Regions from separate parts of the Shinella sp. HY16 genome, predicted to be linked through region 2. Evidence: predicted binding sites of a transcription regulator. Region 2 holds the regulator's gene; the other holds the start of a gene.

Region 1 (7,926 bases), 1.8 Mb from region 2:
CATACGTCATGAGGAACTCCAGAATCGTCATAAGGCGGGCGCGGACGAGACCATCCGTCACCGCAGGATCCGTCACGCGATCGGCTTGCCGGACAAGGGAGACCGCGCGTATCGAGGGCCGTCCGGAGGCTGAGGTAAAGGCTTTGCGGGCGGTTTGCAAGCGTAATACATGCGCCGCCGGGCGCTTGCGAGGTATAGAATTCTAATCCTCGTCGTCGCCGGGAAAACCGTGCAGGCGGTCTGTTTCGCGGCGTTCCCGCTTAGTGGGCCGGCCTGCGCCGCGCTCGCGTGTCGCCTGCTCGAAAAGTGAGCGTTCCTCGCGCGGCGGCGGGGGCGGCGTCATGTCGCTGTAGAGAAGGCGGGCCTCCTCGTAGGGTCCGCGGCGTTCGCCCGAATGCAGCACCTTCACGACCATGTCGTGTCGGTCGAGCGAGATCAGCACGACATCGCCGGGGTGCACTATATGCGAGGGCTGGCGGATTTTCTGGCCGTTGATGCTGACATCGCCCGCTTCCACGGATTTCGCCGCCAGCGAGCGGGATTTGCGCAGCCGCGCGAAGAACAGCCATTTGTCGATGCGCTGTCGCGCCTGACCCGCCGGCTGTTCCTCGTTGCGTGCCATCGGCTTACTTCTTCAACTGCTCCTTGAGCGCTGCGAGCTTGGCGAAGGGAGAATCCGGGTCGATCGGCTTTTCCTTGCGGGGCGGTCGGGCCTCGAACTTCGCCTGCTGCGGCTTGCCGCCGCGATCGTTGCGATCGGGGCGGTGCTCGTTTCGATCGGGGCGATTTCCGCCCTGCGGCTTTCCGTCGCGGCCCTTGGCCTGATCGGGGCGGCCGCGGCCGCCGTCACGCCGCTCGCCGCGTTCGCCGGCCGGCTGGCCGCGATGGCGATCACCGCCGCGCCGCTCGCCCTGACCCTGACGCTCGCCCTGGCGATCCCCATGGCGCTCGCCGCCCTGGCGGTGACCCTGGCGCTGGTTGTCGTGGCGAGAGCCCGGACGCCAGAGCAGCACCGGCTTCACTTCGACCGGTTCGCCTTCGACGATACCTTCTGTCGGTGCTTCCGCGCTCTCGGTGGCCGGAGCCTCCGTCGGTGCAGCCGAAGCGTCTGCGGCAGCGACAGGTGCGTCGTTGTCGCTCTCCGCTGCGTCAGCATCGTGTTCGTCGGAGATTTCCGCGCTTGCCTCGGCCGGGGCTGCAGCGGCGGCATCGGCCGGTGCCTGCGCGGCGAGATGGGCGGCGACCTCTTCTGCCTTTACGCTATCAGCACGGTAGCCGAGGCCCTTCAGGATTTCTTCCATGTCGTCCGGCGTCGCACCGAGAATGGAGAGCATGGCGGTCGTCGCCATGAAACGGCGGCCGTCATAGGCGCCCTCGGGGCGCGGCGTGCCCGATTTCCACTGCAGCAGCGGGCGGATGAGGTCGGCAAGGCGTTCGAGAATGTCGATGCGCACGGCCCGCTTGCCGAGGAAGCGGAAGCCGGCAAGCTTGTAGAAGGCGCGCTCGAAGCTCGGATCGGTGACGACCGAGGTGCGGCCGGCGGCGAGCACCGGGATGAGGTCGCCGTATCCCGGCTTGTCGAGGCCGTCGTTCTTCAGCGCCCAGAGCAAGGTGATGAGTTCGGCCGGGGCGGGCTTCAGAAGCGCCGGCATGAAGATATGGTAGGCGCCGAAGCGGATGCCGTGCTTGCGGATCGATGCGCGGGCTTCCTGGTCGAGCGACTTCACGTCTTCCGCCACGTCGCGGCGGAAGAGCACGCCGAGATTTTCGACGAGCTGGAAAGCGAGGCCCTTGGCGAGGCCTTGCAGGTCTTCCGCGCGCGAAAGGTCGTCGAGCGGCTTCAGCACGGTCGCGATGTGGTGGTTCACGAAGCGCTCGATGCGGGCGGCGACGTGGTCGCGCGCATTGCCGGTCAGCTGCTCGTCGGAGAGCAGGATGACGCGCGGACGCATGACATGGTCGCTCGCCGTCAGGCGTGCGACGGGATCGCCGAGCCAGCGCACGGTGCCGTCGGAGCCGAGCGCGAGGTCGCCGTTGCCGGCAGCATGCAGGCGTGCGGCCCGGGCTTCGAACTCCAGCGCGAGCGCCTTCTGTGCAGCCGTCTGCACGGCCTTCGCATCGGGGCCTTCTGTTCCGGAGGCCAGCGTAAACCGGAAACCGGCCAACTGCCCGACATGATGTCCCTCTACGAAGACATCGCCATTCACACTGATTTCAGCTTCCAGCATCGCATTCTCTCTCAGGCGCTTCATGAGCACAGATGTCCTGCGATCAACAAAGCGTTTCGTCAACCGTTCATGTAGCGCATCGGACAATCGGTCTTCGATTTCCCGCGTCTTTTCCTGCCAGTGTGTCGGATCGGCAAGCCATCCGGGCCGATTCGACACATAGGTCCACGTCCTTATCTGTGCGATTCGCGCCGAAAGCGTGTCAATCTCGCCATCGGTTCGATCGGCGCGGCGCACCTGATCGGCCATGAAATCTTCGTTAACCGTGCCGCGCTTTACCAGATCCGCGTAGAGCGTCGAGATGAGGTCGGCGTGCTGGGCGGGGGTGATGCGGCGGTAGTCGGGAAGTGCGCAAGCCTCCCAGAGCTTTTCGACGCGCTCGGGTGTCGTCGCAAGGTCGCGGACGTCGGGGTAACGCGACAGGTGCTCCAGTGCCTGCTGGTCGACGGCCGGCAACGCCCGCGTCAGCCCGCTGATCGGCGGCGGGGCATCGAGCGACTTGCGCAGGTTCACGAGGGAAGAATAGTCGAAGCGGGGCGTGCGCCATTGCAGCACGCGCACAGGGTCGAACTGATGCGTCTCGATGCGCTTGACCAGCTCGTCGTCGAACGGATCGACACGGCCCGTCACGCCAAAGGTGCCGTCGCGCAGGTGCCGCCCGGCGCGGCCGGCGATCTGGGCGAGTTCGGCGGGATTGAGGTTGCGGAACTGGTAGCCGTCGAACTTGCGGTCCTGCGCGAAGGCGACATGGTCGACGTCGAGGTTCAGACCCATGCCGATCGCATCGGTGGCGACGAGATATTCGACGTCGCCTTCCTGATAGAGCGCGACCTGCGCATTGCGGGTGCGGGGCGAGAGCGCGCCGAGCACGACGGCTGCTCCGCCACGCTGGCGGCGGATCAGCTCGGCGATCGCATAGACCTCGTCGGCCGAGAAGGCGACGATGGCCGTACGCTGCGGCAGGCGGGTGATCTTCTTGGAGCCGGCGTAGAAGAGCTGCGACAGCCGCGGGCGCTCCACCACATGGATGCCCGGCAGGAGCTGCTCCAGAATGGGCTTCATGGTGGCCGCACCGAGCAGCAGCGTCTCGTCGCGCCCTCTCAGATGCAGGACCCGGTCGGTGAAGATGTGGCCGCGTTCGAGATCGCCGGCAAGCTGCACCTCGTCGATCGCTACGAAGGAGGCGCGCGTCTCGCGTGGCATCGCCTCCACCGTGCAGACCGAATAGCGCGCCATATGCGGCGTGATCTTCTCCTCGCCGGTGACCAGCGCCACATTGTGCTGGCCGACCTTGTCGACGAGGCGCGTGTAGACCTCGCGCGCGAGAAGGCGCAGAGGCAGGCCGATAATGCCCGTCTCATGTGCCACCATGCGTTCGATTGCGTAGTGGGTCTTGCCCGTATTGGTCGGGCCGAGCACCGCGGTGACCCCGCGGCCGCTCAAGATCATGGGTGCTTGCGACAAGTCACGCCCCGGCAGGTTTCCATCTCCGCCGGACGCATCCGGCAGGCAACAGATGCCCATCGAGGCGCCCGATGGCAAGGGGCAAGGCGAAAAGCGCCGCTTTTCTCGCGCTTCTGCGACCTTTGCGGAACAGTCTGCGAACGAATCGGAGACGAATCGCTGACTCCGGATGATTCAGGGTTTGTTCACCACAAGGGATTGACGTGATTCGGGTAGGTGCCGCGAAATGCTGAATCGGAACAAGGGGGACGAAGGCGGTCCAGCGGAGACCCATTCCGGCCGTGCTCATTTCGTGTTCTTGCGTGGACACCCGCATTTCCCGGGTGCTATCGCTGCGCGAGAGGCAGAAGAAAGAAAAAACATGTGCAATGTTCTCTTCGTGTGCAGCCAGAACAAGCTGCGAAGCCCGACGGCCGAACAGGTGTTCGCAAGCTGGCCGGACATCGAAGTTTCCTCCGCCGGCACAAACAACGACGCGGAAAATCCGCTCTCGGCAGAAGAGATCGGCTGGGCGGACATCATTTTCGTGATGGAGAAAGCCCATCGGAGCAAGGTCCAGGCAAAGTTCCGGTCCGCTCTCAAGGGTAAACGGCTCATCTGCCTGGATATTCCGGATGACTACGCGTTCATGGACCCCGCGCTGGTCCAGTTGCTGAAGACAAAAGTCCCTCAGCATCTGTAGGTGTTGCGGTGGGAGCATTAAAGGCCGGTTTGCCGGGCTCGGCTGCGGCAAAGGTCGTCTCAGGCCCGGGCCGATTGCCCTATGATAGCTTGCCGATCAAATCAGGTGATCGCGCAGGTCCGCGCTATCCCAGCCGCCGCCGGCCTCGTAGAGTGGGAAAACCTCTTCCGTGAGGTATGGCCCGCCACCGACGGATTCTTTCGAGGACATCAGCACGAAGCGGTTCACGGTGAAGGGGGCGGTGTAGAAATTGCCACGACCGGAAAGATAGTGGGCGACGTCCTCGGTGCGGGCGTTGCGCAGGCGCGCGAGCGTGACGTGGGGTGTGAATTTGCGCGGATCGGCGGGAAGGCCGAGGCGCTGGCAGATGCGCTCGATCTCGCCCTGGAGGGCGTACATTTCCGGCGCCTGCGTCACCCCGGCGAAGACGGAATGCGGTTTCTTCGAGCCGAAGGAGCCCATGCCCGACAGGGCCAGCTGGAATTCCGGGCGCTCTATGCGGTCGAGCTTGTCGACCACCTCGTCGGCGGTGCGGCCGTCGATGTCGCCGATGAAACGCAAGGTAATGTGGAAGTTCTCGACATCGATCCAGCGGGCCCCGGGAAGTCCGCCTCTCAGCAAGGAGAGGCTCATGGCAGCATTGCGCGGCACTTCGAGGGCGACGAAAAGTCTCGGCATAGCGACTTCTCCCTGCTGGAATGTACTGTCAGCGAATCACGCAATGGATTTTTGCGCAACCCTTATTTCGCACCCGCGAAAACTACTCCTTCGCCGGTATCGATTTGATGAACGCTTCGGCGGCGGGAAGAATCGTCGCCACCATCACGTCCACCCCTTCGGAGTTCGGATGCATGCCGTCCTCGAGCTGCAGGTTCGCCTTGGTGACGACCCCGTCCAGGAAAAAAGGATAGAGCGCGACGCCGTGTTTTTCCGCCATGCGCTGGTAGATGCCGTTGAAGCGCTCGCCGTATTCGGGGCCCATGTTCGGTGGTGCCAGCATGCCGGCAAGCAGCACCGCAATGCCGCGCTCCTTGAGACGCGTCAGCATGGCGTCGAGGTTCTTTTCCGTCTCTTCCGGTGGAATCCCGCGCAACGCGTCGTTGGCGCCGAGCTCCAGAATCACGCCCTGCGTGCCTTCGGGGATCGACCAGTCGAGCCGGGCAAGGCCGCCGGAGCTGGTGTCGCCGGAAACGCCGGCATTGGCGATCTCGACCTCGTAGCCATTTTCGCGCAGCGCCTTTTCCAGCTTCACCGGAAAGGCATCCGCCGCGGGCAGTTGGTAGCCGGCCATCAGGCTGTCGCCGAAGCCGACGAGCTTCACCGGTTCCGCCCGGGCGCTGCCCACGGATAACAAAGCTGTGATTGCAAGTGAGGCGAAAAATGAAAGCGCCGCTTTAAACGACATGTCGCTGATCCTAGATTGCTGGCATTCCGGTTGTTTGAAGACATATAGGGCAGAATTCCTTGGCCAAAACCATCATCGATCTCAAAAAAGCCGATCTCACCCTCGGCCGGGCGGCCGCCTCCGTGCATGTGCTGAAGGGGATCGACCTTGTCATCGATGGCGGCGAATCGGTCGGTATCGTCGGCCCGTCCGGCTCGGGCAAGTCGACGCTCCTGATGGTGCTGGCCGGGCTCGAGCGGCTCGACAGTGGCGAGATCCATATCGACGGCGCGGGCCTGCACGGCATGAACGAGGACCAGGTGGCCGATTTCCGTGGCCGCAATGTCGGTATCGTCTTCCAGTCCTTCCACCTCATTCCCAACATGACCGCGCTGGAAAACGTCGCGGTGCCGCTGGAACTCGCCAATGTGCGGGACGCCTTCGAGATCGCCCGGCGGGAGCTGACGGCGGTCGGCCTCGGTGAGCGCCTGTCGCACTATCCCGGCCAGCTTTCGGGCGGCGAGCAGCAGCGCGTGGCGATCGCCCGGGCGCTCGCACCCTCGCCGAAGCTCTTGATCGCCGACGAGCCGACCGGCAACCTCGATACCGAGACGGGCCGGCAGATCGCCGACCTTCTTTTCGCCAAGCAGGCCGAGCGCGGTATGACGCTGGTGCTGGTGACGCATGATCCCTCGCTTGCCGCCCGGTGCAGCCGGCAGGTCGCCATGCGCTCCGGCGAGATCGTTTCCGGCGCGGCGCCCGTCAAGGCGACACTGGCAGAGGCGGTACCCGCATGAGGGTCGGCGCGGTCCTCAGGCAGGTTCCACTGGCGCTTCGCCTGGCGCTGCGCGAAATGCGTGGCGGCCTCAAGGGGTTCTACATCTTCCTCGCCTGCATCGCGCTCGGAACGGCGGCGATCGCGGGCGTCAATTCGGTGTCGAGCGCCATCACCCAGGCGATCGCCTCGCAGGGGCAGACCCTGCTTGCCGGCGACGTGCGCTTCGAATTCAACAATCGTTTCGCAACCCCGGAAGAGCTGAAGCACTTCCAGGGGCTCGGCGATGTTTCTCTTTCCTCCAGCCTGCGCTCCATGGCGCGCCTGCCCGATGGATCCGACCAGACGCTGGTCGAGGCCAAGGGTGTCGACGGCGCCTATCCGCTCTACGGCACGCTGGGAACCAGCCCGCAGCAACCGTCCGCCACGCTCTTCGCGAAAGAGGGCGAGCGCTATGGCGCGGTCGTCGCGCCGCTGCTGCTCGACCGGCTCGGCATCGCCGTCGGCGACGAGATCCTGCTCGGCACGGCCCGTCTGAAGGTGACGGCGACGCTGGTTCGCGAGCCGGACGCGGTTTCGGAAGGTTTCGGCTTCGCGCCGCGGCTGATGGTCTCGGAAGAGGCTCTGCAGGCGAGCGGTCTCGTGCAGACCGGCAGTCTCGTAGAGAACGCCTATCGTATCCGGCTTGCCGATACCGACGTTTCGCTGGCGAAGGTGCGGGCGGATGCCACGAAAGCCTTCCCGAAGGCCGGCTGGTCGATCCGTACCTCCAACAGCGCGGCCCCTTCGCTGACCAACAACATCACGCGTTTCTCGCAGTTCCTGACGCTGGTCGGTCTGACGGCACTGATCGTTGGCGGTGTCGGTGTCGCCAATGCGGTGCGCGCCTATCTCGATTCCAAGCGCTCCGTCATCGCCACCTTCAAGTGCCTCGGTGCGCCGGCCTCGCTGGTCGCGCTGGTCTATCTCGCGCAGATCGCCCTGATCGCCGCGGTGGGCATCCTGATCGGCCTCGTGGCGGGTGCGCTGATGCCGATGGTGGCGATGCGCTTCCTCGACGGCGTGCTGCCGGTGCCGGCCGAGGCGACGATCTATCCTTCGGCGCTTCTGCTTGCCGCCGTCTTCGGTCTGCTGACGGCGCTCGCTTTCGCCATCATGCCACTCGGGCATGCCCGCGAGGTGCCGGCGACGGCGCTCTTCCGTGAGCAGGGATTCGAGACCGGCCGCCTGCCGAGCTGGCCCTATGTCGCGGGTGCGGCGGTCTTCCTTGCGGCGCTGGCCGGGCTCGCCATCGTCACGGCCTATGACCGCTACATCGCCATAGTCTTCCTCGGGGCAATTGCCTTTGCCTTCGTGGTCCTGCGTGTCGTTGCCATGCTGATCACCGCGATCG
Region 2 (7,926 bases):
TGGCATTCTCGCCGTACACGACCGGCTGGAAGATGCGCGCGCCGAAGGCCTCGGCCTTGCCGAAGCCGCGGCCAAGAACAACCTGAAGGCCGTGACGATCGACGCCGTCGATGCGCAGGGCAACGACCAGAAGGGTGAAGAGATCACCGGCCTGCCCGAAAAGGCCGCCCTTCTCGGCGAGGTCTTCAAGACGGATGTCGGCACGGAAACGCAGCCGATCAATGTCGGCCGCGAGGGTTATGCCTGGTTCGAGGTGCTCGACGTGATCCCGGACCGCGACCGCACGCTGGACGAGGTGCGCGAGCGCGTGGTCGCCGACTGGACCGCCGAGCAGCAGCGCCAGACACTCGCCAAGAAGGCCGAAGAGCTGGCCGAGCGCGTGCGCAAGGGTAGCGACATCGCCGCCATTGCCGGCGAACTCGGCATGGCCGTCGAGAACAAGGCGGGCCTCAATCGCGGCGCCCAGGATCCGGTGCTGAGCCCGGTGGCCGTCGCTGCCGCCTTCGCAGGCCCGCTCGGCCACGTCGCCAATACGCCCGGTGTCGACGGTGAAGGCCAGATCCTCCTGAAGGTGACGGAAGTGAACGCCGAGACCGCCACCGACGCGCTCTCCGGCGACGAGCAGCAGATCGCCGCCGTCGCCCGTGCCAGCGGCGACGACATCCTCGACCAGATGGTGAGCGCCCTGCAGACGTCCTACGGCGTTTCGATCAACCGCACGCTCGCCGAACAGAGCATCGCGCGATAGGGAGACGGCAACCGCATGTCCGACCTGAAACCCTATATCGCCAAGGTTGCCGGGGGCGCGACGCTGGACCGCGAGGACGCCCGCGGCGCCTTCGAGATCATCATGTCCGGTGCCGCCACGCCCTCGCAGATCGGCGGCTTCCTGATGGCGCTGCGCGTGCGCGGTGAGACCGTCGACGAGATCTACGGCGCCGTAGGCTCGATGCGCGCCCGCATGCTGCCGGTCAATGTTCCCGCCGATGCTGTGGACATCGTCGGCACGGGCGGCGACGGCGCCGGCACCTACAACATCTCGACGCTCGCGGCGATCATCGTCGCGGGCGCCGGCGTTCCGGTCGCAAAGCACGGCAACCGGGCGCTCAGCTCGAAGTCGGGCACGGCGGACGCCCTCTCCTGCCTCGGCGTAAAGCTGGACATCGGCCCCGCGGAGATCGCACGCTGCGTGCACGATGCCGGCCTCGGCTTCATGTTCGCGCAGCTGCACCATCCTGCCATGAAGCATGTCGGCCCGTCGCGCGTCGAACTCGGCACGCGCACGATCTTCAACCTGCTCGGCCCGCTTTCGAACCCCGGCAGCGTCAAACGCCAGCTGCTCGGCGTCTTCTCGCCGCACTGGTTGCTGCCGATCGCCGAAGTGATGCGCGATCTCGGCTCGGAGAGCATCTGGGTTGTGCATGGCGAAGGCCTCGACGAGATCACCACGACGGGCACGACGAAGGTCGCCGCGCTCGAGGATGGCAAGATCCGCACCTTCGAACTGACGCCCGCCGATTTCGGCCTTCCCCAGGTGGCACTGGACGACTTGCGCGGTGGAGACGGCGCGCACAATGCCGCCGCCCTCCTGTCCGTGCTCGGCGGCGCACACATGCCTTACCGGGACATTTCGCTCGCCAATGCCGCGGCCTCGCTCGTCGTCGCCGGCAAGGCGGAAACGCTCAGGGACGGCATGCGCCTCGCCACCGAAGCGCTGGAAAGCGGGCGTGCGCGTACCGTTCTGGAACGCCTTGTCGCAGTTTCCAACGAAGGCCAGGCGGAGTAGGATTGTCCATGACCGATATCCTGAAGAAGATCGAAGCCTACAAGCTGGAGGAAATCGCCGCCGCCAAGGCGCGTGTTTCCCCCGCCGAGCTTCGCGCGCGCATCCGCGACCAGGAGCCGCCGCGAGGCTTCTTTGCGGGCCTCAAGGCGAAAAAGGCGGAAGGCCGCTTCGGCCTCATCGCCGAGATCAAGAAGGCAAGCCCCTCCAAGGGCCTCATCCGGCCGGATTTCGATCCGCCGGCGCTGGCGAAGGCCTATGAGGCCGGCGGAGCCGCCTGCCTTTCCGTTCTCACGGACACACCGAGCTTCCAGGGTGCGCCGGAGTTCCTGACAGCGGCGCGGGCGGCCTGCGCCCTGCCGGCGCTGCGCAAGGACTTCATGTTCGACGGCTACCAGGTGCTGGAAGCCCGTGCCTGGGGTGCGGACTGCATCCTTCTCATCATGGCCTCGCTCAGCGACGACGATGCGAAGATGCTGGAAGACGCCGCCTTCGCGCTCGGCATGGATGTGCTCATCGAGGTGCATGATGCGCCGGAAATGGAACGCGCGCTGAAGCTCAAGTCCAAGCTCGTCGGCATCAACAACCGCAATCTGCGCACGTTCGACGTGGATCTTGCCGTTTCCGAAAAGCTCGCAAGCATGGTGCCGGATGACCGCCTGCTCGTTGGCGAGAGCGGCATCTTCACCCATGCGGATTGCGAACGCCTCGGCAAGGTCGGCATCTCCACCTTCCTCGTCGGCGAAAGCCTGATGCGCAAGGATGACGTGGCGGCCGCCACCCGCGAGCTCCTTACCGGCTCGGCCGGCATGCTGGCAGCGGAATGATGGCGGTCTCGAAATGACGGGCGAGGCCCGCACGCTCACGCATATCGGCGCGTCCGGCGAAGCCAACATGGTGGATGTCGGCGGCAAGGCCGAGACGGTGCGCATCGCGGTTGCCGAAGGGTTCATCCGCATGGCGCCGGCAACGCTGGACCTCATCCTCAAGGGCGACGCCAAGAAGGGCGACGTGATCGGTACGGCGCGGCTTGCCGGCATCATGGCCGCCAAGCAGACCGCCAGCCTCATCCCGCTCTGCCATCCCCTGATGCTGAGCAAGGTCGCGGTCGACATCCGCGAGGACCGCAGCCTTCCGGGACTGCGGATCGAGGCTATGGCCAAGCTGACCGGCCGCACCGGCGTGGAGATGGAGGCGCTCACCGCCGTCAGCGTCGCCTGCCTCACCATCTACGACATGGCGAAAGCCGCAGACCGCGAGATGGAGATCGGCGGCATCCGCCTCGTCGAAAAATCCGGCGGCCGCTCCGGCGACTACCGGCGCGGAGACGCAGGCTGATGTCGCTGCTGCCTGTCGAAGACGCCCTCCATCGCCTGCTTTCGGCCGCCCGGCCGACGCAGCGGACAGAGCTGGTCCGCCTGCATGAGGCGGATGGCCGCGTGCTTGCCGAGGATGTTGCTGCCAGGCTGACGCAGCCGCCCTTCGACAATTCCGCGATGGACGGTTATGCCGTGCGCCACGCGGATATAGCCACGCTCGGCTCGATCCTGAGCGTTGCGGGCATGTCGTCCGCTGGCCACGCCTTCCAGGGCACCGCAGGCCCCGGCGAGGCCGTGCGTATCTTCACCGGCGCCCCGCTGCCGGCCTTCGCCGATACCGTGCTCCTGCAGGAAGATGCCGAGGTTCTGGAAGACGGCCGCATCCGCACCACCTTCCTCACACCGAAGGGGCGCCACATCCGCCCGCGCGGCCAGGATTTTTCCGAAGGCGAAATCGTCCTGAGGGCCGGGGACGTGCTCGATGCCGGCCGCCTGACGGTCGCGGCAGCCATGAACCATGCGGCGGTGACCGTCTATACACGCCCGCGCATCGCCGTGCTCGCCACCGGCGACGAGCTTGTGTCGCCGGGCACGCCTCCAGGCGCCAGCCAGATCATTGCATCCAACACCTACGGCGTCGCCGCGCTCGCCCGCGCGGCAGGCGCGGAGGTGATCGACCTCGGTATCGTCGGCGACGACAAGGACGCGATTCTGAACGCCGTGCGCCACGCGCTGTCGCTCGGTATCGACGCGCTCGTCACGCTCGGCGGCGCCTCCGTCGGGGATTTCGACCTTGTGCAGCCCGTGCTCGGCGAAGCCGGCATGGACCTCGATTTCTGGCGCATCGCCATGCGCCCCGGCAAACCCCTGATGGTCGGCCACCTCGGCGACGTGCACGTCGTGGGCCTGCCCGGCAACCCTGTTTCGAGTCTCGTCTGCTCGCACCTCTTCCTCGTTCCCCTCGTGCGCCGCCTCGCCCGCCTTCCCGCGGAAAACCGCGAACGTCCGGCCATCGCCGCCGTGCCGCTCAAGGAGAACGACCACCGGCAGGACTATGTTCGCGCACGCATTGCCCGCGACCCCGCCGGAGACCTGCTCGTCACGCCCCTCGACAAGCAGGATTCCTCCATGATGAAGGCCTTCGCCGCATCCGAGGGCCTTCTCGTCCGCGCACCCCACGCTCCGGCGGCCCCTGCAGGCGCGCCCTGTACAGTGCTTCTCCTGCGCGAACCATCCGCCTGAACAGTACTATTATTGTTTCAGCAGCCCCTTGCAGAACACATATGGAACAGATAGTGTCTGTTCTGGATTTGTTTCACTCGATTCTCGGTGGAGGGGCCATGCTCACGCGGAAACAACAGGAACTTCTCCTGTTCATTCATGAACGGATGAAGGAGTCCGGTATTCCTCCCTCCTTCGACGAGATGAAGGACGCGCTGGATCTCGCGTCGAAATCGGGCATCCACCGCCTCATCACGGCGCTGGAGGAACGCGGCTTCATCCGGCGCCTGCCGAACCGGGCCCGCGCGCTCGAGGTGATAAAGCTTCCCGAAGCCTATACCCAGAGCCTGCAGCCGCGCCGCGGCTTTTCACCTGCCGTCATCGAGGGCAGTCGCGGCAAGCAGCCCCCCGCTCCCGTCGCCGCCCCGCCGCAGCGCACGCCCATGGCCGAGGTTTCCTCATCCGTCTCCGTTCCTGTCATGGGCCGCATCGCTGCCGGCGTGCCGATCTCCGCCATCCAGAACAACACCCATGACATCACCGTTCCAGCCGAGATGATCGGCAACGGCGATCACTATGCGCTGGAGGTCAAGGGCGATTCGATGATCGAGGCCGGCATTCTCGATGGCGACACGGTGATCATCCGCACGGCGAGCAGCGCCAATCCCGGCGAAATCATCGTGGCGCTTGTCGACGACGAGGAAGCCACGCTGAAGCGCTTCCGCCGCAAGGGCGCGTCGATCGCGCTCGAAGCGGCAAACCCCGCCTACGAGACCCGCATCTTCGGGCCGGACCGGGTAAAAATCCAGGGCAAGCTGGTTGGCCTCATTCGCCGCTATCACTGATCGCCCGGCGGATCGAAACTGCCTGTGCGCCAGTCGTAGCTGCGGTGGCGGGCCCAGGGCCGGTCGAGACTTTCCACGGCTGGTGTGACCTGCGCAACTGAAAAGATGTTGGATAGGCCTTCGGCGTCCGGGTGGATTTCGAGGGCGCCGGTTCGCCTCAGGTGACGCGCCGTCACCAGGCGCGCACCCGAGCGGCAAGCCTTGAGCCGCAGGGCCAGGGACACGACGACGAGGTCGGCAGCGTCGCAGGCCGTGCCCAGGAAGGCGACGTCGTCGAGGGTCACGATCCGCCAGCCGCTTGGCGAGACGGCGGCACAGAATGCCTTTGCCTCGCAGACGAAGCCATTGCCGGCCCGGGCCTCCGCGAGCGCGGACGCCATGGCGTCCCTCGCCTTCTGCCGGTCGGCCCTGCGCCGGGGCTTGTTTCGGCTTTCTGCAGCACCCGTGGTGCTGACGGCTTCTTCAAGGGTCAAGCCGGCGCTTCTGCGGATCTCCGGTTTTACAAGTTCGCCGAGCCGAAGGGCGCGCCGCCACTGCGAATAGATGAAGTCTGGCGGTCTTGCCCGGTTTGTGGCGACGGTTTCGCCGCGAAGGATGGCAACGAGGCGGCCATCCTCGGACACCAGCACTTCCGGCGTGGCACCTCCAGCCGGAAAGCAGGCGATGGCGAGGCCGATCCCGACAAGCAGCGTTCCCGCATGGCGCAGCCGCGTGCGCAGGATGCAGACAAGCCCGCCACCAAGACCGATCAGCAGGAACGCAATCGAGGGAATGCGGCCGGTGACGATCTCGCCCTTCCAGCTCGCAACCCATGTCGACAGCGCGATCATCCACTCGATGCCCTTGCCCATGATCGCGAAGGGCACGCCATCGAGGCCGAAAGGCATGAGCAGTACGGCGATGAGGCCGAAGGGCATGACGATCGCGCTGATGACAGGCATAGCGAGCAAGTTGCCGGCAAGTCCATAGGCCGGGATGCGATGGAAATGGCCGATGGAATAGATCAGGGTCGAGAACCCGCCGATCAGCGAGGACAGGAGCAGCCCGCCGAAGAAGCGCCCCAGCGCACCACCGAACAGTTTCAGGCGCCCTCCCTCGCCCTCGCGGCGGACAGGACGTTCCCGCCAGGCCGCATAGCCGGCGACGAGCCCGAGCGTTGCGGCATAGGACATCTGGAAGCCCGGATTGGTGACGGCCGACGGTGTCACGGCAAGGATGACGATGGCCGAGAGTGCCACGTTGCGCAGGCTGATCGCCGCACGGCCGAACAGCACCGCCAACAGCATGATGCAGATCATGATCCACGAGCGCACGGCGGAGATCGCACCGCCCGAAACGAGGATATAGAGCGTCACCATGACGAGCGCGCCGGCGGCGGCAATCTTCTTGGCGGGATAGCGTTCGGAAAAGCCCGGGATCAGTGCCATCAGAACGCGGGCGCCGACGAGGAAAGTGCCAGCGGCGAGCACCATGTTGAGCCCGGAAATGGCCAGCACATGGGCAAGCCCCGCCTCTCGCAATGCCTCCACCGTTTCCGGGCTGATAGCCCGCTGCTCAGCTGTCACCAGGGCCGCAGCGATCGCGCCGGCATCGCCGCCAATCCGCCCGCGGATATGCTCGGTGAGGTTGTTGCGCCAGGTCGCGACCGTCTGTCGAATCCGACCCTCGACGCCCGGCTCGGCCACTGCAACCGCACGCGGGGCCTGATAGAAGTAGCCGACCGCGCCGGTGCCGGCGAAATAGGCGTCAAAGGCGAAGTCGTTGAGGCCGGAAAGCGCCGGGCCAGAGGGCGGCCCGAGCCGTGCCCGTCCGGTTATCCCACCGCCGATCGGGATCGGCGCATGCCGACTGCGGGCGAGGAGCGTCACCACGCCGGGCGGGCGTTTGAGCACCGGGTCGCGTGTCGTATCGAGCGCGATGCGGTAGCGGATCGCACCCCGTTCGTCACTCTCGCGCGCCAGCACCCGCCCGCTGACATCGGTGGTAACGGGCGCATCAAGCACGACCGTATCGAGCCGCGCGCTTTCGAGCGCCGCCAGCAGCATGCCGACCGGAACGAAGAGTATCGCCCCGGCGGCGAGCGCAGTCCAGTCCTCCCGATGTCGGAAGCGCCAGGCGGGCCAGAACGCGAAGGCAGCGAAAAGCAGCAGTGCTGGAAGCGATGGATCAGTAACGGCGGAAAACCAAAGGGCCGCTCCAGCACCAAGGAAGACCGGCACGAACAGGAAGAAATGGCCATGTGCCCGTTCCTGCGCGAAGGCGGCGCGCCACGTCTGCGGCGTCTCGGAAGCACTCCTCAAGCGCCCCGCCGCTGTCAGAAGCACCACGACCCTGCCCCTGCGGGCCGGCGGATCGCGTGCCGGGACCGGCAGAGGAGCATCGTCAGGCGCCGCCCGCCAGGCATGCGCTTCGGGCACCTCCCGCCGTTCTGCGACCTTGCCCTTCTCCATGATCCCGGCCCCACCCGTTCACACCGCCACTATGCAACCGAATGATGGAAACTTCAATCAGTAGTGGTCGCTGCAAGTGCTAAGCCAGACAGAAAGGATGCCACCTCCGCATTTCGCGAAACACGCGTAAAAGTTGCTTGAAACTTGCTGGAAAGGGTAGATATTGCGTTGCCGGAAAGCCTATTTTCGCAATGCACAATTTGCCTTTCGTCTCGCTTGGCAGGCAGGTGCAAATGGGCTAGCAAAACGAGCATGTTCATGGTTCCGGCACAACTTCGTGCCGCCATTGGAAACAACGGAGGATCGTT

The links. Region 2 encodes LexA, which represses DNA repair genes until DNA is damaged. Its sites were predicted from a motif close to TGTTCNNNNTGTGTTCNG; they were not measured.
Region 1: K0P03_RS17625 (helicase-related protein) is a predicted target of LexA. The motif match lies at 3,818-3,835, and genes of this name have one in related genera.

What each region holds. Positions count from the first base shown of each region.
Region 1 covers NZ_JAHYXL010000001.1:3,577,697-3,585,622, reverse strand. The annotation lists gene fdxA (ferredoxin FdxA) at 1-10, opposite strand, end outside; gene K0P03_RS17630 (RNA-binding S4 domain-containing protein) at 203-622, opposite strand; gene K0P03_RS17625 (helicase-related protein) at 627-3,677, opposite strand; gene K0P03_RS17620 (low molecular weight protein tyrosine phosphatase family protein) at 4,054-4,374, shown strand; gene thpR (RNA 2',3'-cyclic phosphodiesterase) at 4,471-5,052, opposite strand; gene K0P03_RS17610 (arylesterase) at 5,135-5,779, opposite strand; gene K0P03_RS17605 (ABC transporter ATP-binding protein) at 5,839-6,555, shown strand; gene K0P03_RS17600 (ABC transporter permease) at 6,552-7,926, shown strand, end outside.
Region 2 covers NZ_JAHYXL010000001.1:1,776,930-1,784,855, forward strand. The annotation lists gene K0P03_RS09075 (peptidylprolyl isomerase) at 1-748, shown strand, start outside; gene trpD (anthranilate phosphoribosyltransferase) at 764-1,786, shown strand; gene trpC (indole-3-glycerol phosphate synthase TrpC) at 1,795-2,610, shown strand; gene moaC (cyclic pyranopterin monophosphate synthase MoaC) at 2,624-3,121, shown strand; gene K0P03_RS09095 (molybdopterin molybdotransferase MoeA) at 3,121-4,344, shown strand; gene lexA (transcriptional repressor LexA) at 4,443-5,168, shown strand; gene K0P03_RS09105 (ComEC/Rec2 family competence protein) at 5,162-7,618, opposite strand.